Pelosinus sp. IPA-1: one gene and its partner. The protein of the gene in region 1 interacts with the protein of each later gene in a pairwise test. Links are inferred from orthologs where the notes say so. Each region holds a gene or a part of one and is shown on either strand. Other genes may lie near its edges. The genes, in order: nrdG and nrdD.

The links.
Region 2: the proteins of nrdG (region 1) and nrdD interact in binary tests that used the Escherichia coli proteins (3 or more experiments, as listed by UniProt). The link is inferred for Pelosinus sp. IPA-1 from one-to-one orthologs.

The regions. Positions count from the first base shown.
Region 1 is NZ_BSVC01000002.1:350,115-353,296, reverse strand. What follows is about bases 20-2,866. They hold nrdG (anaerobic ribonucleoside-triphosphate reductase activating protein), read right to left. Parts: upstream 1,766-2,866; coding sequence 1,274-1,765; downstream 20-1,273. Other genes in these bases: QSJ81_RS05390 (heavy metal translocating P-type ATPase), read right to left, coding at 2,311-2,866; QSJ81_RS05395 (YdbC family protein), read right to left, coding at 1,837-2,043; QSJ81_RS05405 (GntR family transcriptional regulator), read right to left, coding at 387-1,118; nagE (N-acetylglucosamine-specific PTS transporter subunit IIBC), read right to left, coding at 20-225. Outside these bases: more of nagE, read right to left, coding at 1-19; more of QSJ81_RS05390, read right to left, coding at 2,867-3,182. UniProt on the Escherichia coli protein: Activation of anaerobic ribonucleoside-triphosphate reductase under anaerobic conditions by generation of an organic free radical, using S-adenosylmethionine and reduced flavodoxin as cosubstrates to produce 5'-deoxy-adenosine.
Region 2 is NZ_BSVC01000004.1:501,115-504,334, forward strand. Bases 152-3,036 are described here. They hold nrdD (anaerobic ribonucleoside-triphosphate reductase), read right to left. Parts: upstream 2,655-3,036; coding sequence 648-2,654; downstream 152-647. Other genes in these bases: QSJ81_RS12275 (TIGR03960 family B12-binding radical SAM protein), read right to left, coding at 152-561; nrdR (transcriptional regulator NrdR), read right to left, coding at 2,693-3,036. In the rest of the region: more of QSJ81_RS12275, read right to left, coding at 1-151; more of nrdR, read right to left, coding at 3,037-3,151. UniProt on the Escherichia coli protein: Catalyzes the conversion of ribonucleotides into deoxyribonucleotides, which are required for DNA synthesis and repair. Can reduce each of the four common ribonucleoside triphosphates.

The DNA of each region.
Region 1 (3,182 bases):
TAATCCAGATGCACCGCCATTATCGTGAGATATACCAATGGCGATACCCATTGCAAATAATAATGCCAAGTTGTCAAAAATCGCCGCACCAGCCTTCATAACAAAAGGAATGTTAAGAACATCTGGAGCACCAAACCGCAGCAACAAAGCCGCAGCTGGTAATACTGCCACTGGCAGCATGAGTGCCTTGCCTATCTTTTGTAATTTTCCAAACCAATTTCCCATAGTTAGAACCTCCTATTCGTTTTTTATATCTTACAAACTAGAAAATGACCTGATATAACGTCCCGCCTCGCTGCAATAAATAAAAGAGTGCTTTCTAATAGAAATAAATCAAATCTGTCATTTTAAAATTTGTACCATATACATATACTGATTCGTAACAATTATCGATTCAAAGTAATTTCAAATTTATATCGATCGCTCCGATAAATGGACTTGGTCACTTCAATAGGAATGTTCTTTTTGGCATAAGTCAACCGTGAAAACATTAATGCCAAGGTTTTCTGCTTTACCTGTAACATTTGGCTCTCATAATCATTGACCAATACAGGCTCAATGGTTTGATTGGCATATTCCACTTGTAAACCAAATTCCTTCTCCAAGATGGTATACAAAGAGTTGTTTTCCAGTAATTCAGCCGTCAAGCCTTCGCAAAGCATGGTTGGCAAATGAGCCGTTTCAATGGCATAGGGTTCCTCATTGACAGATCGTAGCCTAGTGATTTCAAACACTTCCTGCTGTTCACCGATTTGTAAATCGTGCTGCAGTTTTTTGGTCGCTGGCTTACGTTGAAAGGAAATGATCTTGGTACTAATGCTCATACCACGTCGTTGCATATCTTCCGTAAAACCTAACAAGTTATGCAAAGGATGTTTTTCCTTGTTCTTGACAACAAAGGTCCCTTTACCTCGTTCTCGATACAGAAGTCCTTCGTTGACCAAACTTGCGATTGCCTTATTGGCCGTCATGCGGCTAATGCCGTGGGTTTCACATAACTCCCTTTCTGTTGGCACCACTTCATCTGCTTTTAATTCTTCATTTTCTATCATTTCAGAAATGATATTTTTCAATTGATAATATAATGGTATTGGCGAATCCTTATCAACTTTCTTCATAGTTTCCCACCTTTTGCTGCCACTATTTGAAACGTCACCTAGTTGACATGTTGTATATACATCTATACCTGTATTATACCATCCTCTTGAAATGTTGCAAGAGATTTTATTTACCAACTAAAAAGACGAACCTTTGTCAGGTTCGTCCAAACACTCTATTCGAATAATACAACGGAGCCTTGCCGTAAGCTCTCTTGCACATCAATAACACGCTGATTAGCTGATCCCTTGAACACTAAATCGTAACTCTTCAATGCCAAATCAAACTTACCATCAATCAATACATCAATGTACTGCAAAAATTGTAAACAGTCTGGTTTCTTGATTAATTCCTCAAAGGTAAAGCCAGTATAACACCAGATATTGACACCTCTCACTTTTAACTGTTCTGCCACTGCGGCGCAGCTAGCTGGCTGCATCATAGGCTCGCCACCGGAGAAGGTGACCCCTGATTGGAGCTGTACCTTGACAATCGACTCAACCAATTCATCGACCTCTTGCTCAAAACCACTCGTAAAATTCTGGGTATCAGGATTATGGCAGCCTTCGCAGTTATGTGGACATCCCTGACACCAAATGACCGTTCTCAAACCCTTGCCATCCACAACCGAATCTATGGTTATGGGCGACGCCAATCGAATTTTCATTGTTATTACCTCGATTCAACCCTATAAATTCTTAGTTATATAAGTATAAAGCCTTCTTCTTACTACTCATTTTACAATAGTTCTTTCAACTTCGCCATTTCTTCTTTGGACAAGGTAATGCCTTTCCCCATTTTTTCATGATCGGGTGACCACTCCCGAAGATCATATTTGGGTGGTTTGTCATTCCAACTTACAAGGTTCAGTTCCTTCGTCCAGCCCTTAGCTGATTCCGATAACACTCCGATGTGTTCCGTGATTTCAAACTTAATTTCTGCCATGAAAATTCCTCCTACCGATTCTTTCCCGATTCGATTTTCTATTGTACCCCTATTTACGTTTTTTCCTATATTCGCTTGCCCCTATCGTAATTCCAATCGAAATGATCCAAAATAATATGCTCCACGGCGAATTCATCAACTCCGTAGTTTCTCTTGGCATCCACATGTTAGGACCTCCAAAAAGCTTACTTTTACTTTATTTAGTTCCCTTACAATGCAAAAAGTCCTGCTACATTCATACAGAATGTAGCAGGACTTTTGCTAGTGTTACCTGAGTTTGCGCATCAGGCGCATGCCGTTTAGGGTTACCAGTATGGAAGAACCCATATCGGCAAATACGGCAAGCCATAGGTTGACATACCCGGCAAAAGTGAGGATGACGAAGACAATTTTGATTAAGATGGCAAAGCTAATGTTTTGCTTAATAATCCCTACTGTCTTGCGGCTCAGTTTGATAAGATAAGCAAGTTTTCCAAGGTCATCCGACATGAGGGCAATATCGGCTGTCTCAAGGGCAGTATCCGAACCTGCCACCCCCATGGCAATCCCAATATTGGCTACAGCTAAAGCAGGGGCGTCGTTGACGCCATCACCGACCATGGCTACACTGCCATACTCACTAATGATCTTTTTGACTGCCGTTACTTTATCTTCTGGCAGAAGTTCACTGTAGAAGGAGTCAAGATTTAACTTTTCGGCGATAGAACCAGCTACATTCTTGTTATCGCCTGTCAGCATAGCAACATGTTTAATTCCCGCTTTGCGCAATTCGCTAATGGCATTGGCACTATTATCCCGCAGCGTATCGGCAACAGCGATCATACCTAGGATCCCTTCCTTGGTTCCCATCAGCATCACTGTTTTACCTTCTTGCTGAAGCGCTATGACAGCTTGTTCATACTGGGATTGTTCTAAACCTAATTCTTCAAACAAACGCTGGTTCCCAATATACACCGTTTTTCCATCCACATCCGCTTGTGCGCCAAGACCAACTAATGCCGTGAAATTCGCAATTGGCTTTAAGGTAAGACCTTTTGCCTTTTCTACGATAGCGGCTGCTAAAGGATGTTCCGACAATTTTTCAATCGAGGCAGCGGTAGCTAAGAAGTCGTCCTCGGTAATGCCATCTGCTGGCATAA
Region 2 (3,220 bases), on another replicon or contig:
TTGGAACAAAATTTCCTGCCGCGAGAGCCCGCGCCCCTTTGCATTGTAATAGGTATCGAGAATCTCATGAATTACCTCTTCCCCTTCACCAATGATGCAAATATCTATGAAATCAGCTAATGGTTCCGGATTAAAGGTAGCACATGGTCCTCCGACTATAATAAAAGGATCTCTCTCACTACGGTCAGCTGCTAATAAAGGTATCTTCCCTAGGGTTAAGATTTGCAAGAAATTAAAATAGTCCATTTCAAAGGTTAAGGAAAAGCCAATTAGAGGGAACTCATATAGCGGCCGCTGTGTTTCAACTGTCATTAAGGGTGTATTGGTACGAATATATTCTGGTTCTGTTTTTTTATCAGGTAAAAATAAGCGTTCACATGCTGTGTCGCCTCTAGAGTTAATTTGCTGGTAAATAATTTGAAACCCTAAATTAGACATACCTACATGGTACGTATTAGGATATACTAGCGCAAAACTCTGCTTCGATCCAGGAGCAAAAACCATTGCTCCCTGTTCCTCAGCTAAGGTTTTTTGTAGTTTTTCTTTTAAAAGCCATGTCAATATGATCACTCCATTTAAAACGCTCTATACTTCTAAAAACAATATTGATTCTTAATCAAATAAATTACAAATTATAATCCACCTTTTTACAAATGTGCTACACGTTGCTCCAACTCTTCATGTTTTGCATCATTAAAGCGGTCAATCGTACTTAAATATCCAGTAATCCGCCTAACTCGCTTAATCTCCGACGCGGCGCACACAGGACAAACGTCCTTATCAATCACGCCAAGAAAGCCACACTTTTCGCAAAAGTCAACAGGAAAGTTAATGCCCGCATAACCCATATCCGATTGTTTCATATAACGAATAATCTCTTCTACCGCATCAAGGTTATTAATTGGTGGGGCTGCAAACTCAACATAGCTAATATGGCCTGCATTGGTATACTTATGATAAATGGCTTCTAACTTAATTTTATCATGTACACTAACGGAATAATTCACGGGAAGATGAAAAGAATTGGTATAATACTCTTTATCCGTCACGCCAGGAATTAAGCCATACTCATGGCAATCCATTTTCACAAAACGTCCTGCCAGTCCTTCTGCTGGCGTAGCTAATAAGGTGAAATTAAGTTTAAATTTATCCGTAGCTTTATCTACCTTATTCCGCATAAAGGCTACAATTTCTTCACCTAAAATCTGAGATTCTTCTGCTTCACCATGATGATTGCCAGTCAAAGCAATAAGCGTTTCAGCTAAACCAATAAAACCAACTGACAATGTACCATTTTTTATCACTTCCTCGATAGTGTCGTTTGGTTTTAGTTTATCTGAATCCAGATATAGTCCCTGCCCCATTAAAAATGGCATATCCTTTACCTTCAGTTTAGCCTGCACTTGATAACGGTGTAATAATTGTTCACAAGTTAAATCCATAAGATCTGATAAACTCTGATAAAATTTCATTAAATTCCGTTCGGCTTTAATCGCTAATCTTGGCAAATTTATCGTTGTAAAACTAAGATTTCCCCGTCCATCCGTTACTTCTGGACCACATACATTGGACATTACTCTCGTACGGCATCCCATATAACCAACCTGATCGCCATAGGGCTTATTAAATGACGCATCCATAAAACTAAAAGTAGGATTCAGCCTTTGGGAGGCCACTCGAATTGCCAATTTAAATAAATCATAATTAGGATTACCCTTACGCAGGTTAACCCCTTCTTTCACCCTAAAAATAATATTCGGGAAAATAGGATTTTCACCATGTCCTAATCCCCTCTCATAAGCAAGCAAAAGATGTTTTGTTACCAGACGTCCAGCGGATGTAACATCCCCACCCACATTAATACTCGAAAAAGGAACTTGCGCTCCAGCTCTACTATGCATGGAGTTTAGATTATAAACAAAGGCCTCCATAGCCTGATATACTTCCTCTTCCTTACATCCATCCATAAATGGGGCCATATCACGATCAAAAAAGGCAAAGGATTGACCACCATGCATATCATTTTGTGAACTTTGCAAAATAATGGCGGCTAAAGCTGCTGCTGATGCTGGCCGTTTTGGCGGACGAATAAAACCGTGCCCATTATTAAAACCATTCTTCAATAATTTCCCAAGGGGGATTTGCACACAAGTTAATGTTTTTCCATAGAAATCCAAGTCATGTATATGAATATCCCCTTTGATATGGGATGACGCTATATGTTCAGGAATAAGGCGATTCAGATAATAAGCTTTACTAGCAGCACTAGCAATTTGTAGCATTTTCGCTGAAGGCGAGTTTGATATATTAGCGTTCTCTCGATTGGTTTCTACTAATATTTCTGCAACCGCATCCATCAGGTAAGACTGACCATCTCGCATACGAGTTCGCTTATCTCTATACAAAATATATGCTTTCGCAGTTTTAGCATGTCCCTTTTCAATCAGTATTTTTTCAACAGCATCTTGGACTTCTTCTACACCAAACGTCCCGGCACTATATTCCTGTTTTAAGAAACGTAAAACATCCAATGTTAATTCCATTGCTAGTTGTTTATCTGCTCCGCCAACTGCTTTAGCTGCTTTAAAAATTGCTTCTGTAATTTTATTTTCGTCAAATACAACCTCACGTCCATCTCGTTTCTTGATTTTCATAACTACACCATATCCTCACTTTTAGAGTTTTAACTTGCCTATTCCTTATTCTTCATTAATAATTTTAATTCATCCATAAAATTATTAACATCTGTAAACTGACGATAGACGGAAACAAACCGCACATAGGCCACTTGATCCAACTCTTTTAGCCGCCTCATTACCATCTCACCAATCTGACCAGTCGTTATTTCCCGCTCCATCGTATTACGAATATCCCGTTCTACCATTTCTCCAACCTCTTCAATCTTGCTAATAGGGATATCTCTCTTTTCACAGGCTCTTATAATTCCAGTTAATAATTTATTTTGTTCAAATATTACACGGCGTCCGTCTTTTTTTACTACGATTAAAGGTGATTGTTCTACCATTTCATAGGTAGTAAAACGACGTATACATTCTAAACACTCACGTCTACGTCGGATTGAATTTCCTTCTTCTGCCCCTCGTGAATCAATAACTCTACTTTCTATACAACCGCAAAATGGACAACGCATAATGTCCCCCTTCCAGATCTATTAACATATTGCTCCCATCAAGATGGTTCTATACTTAGCCACCAATTT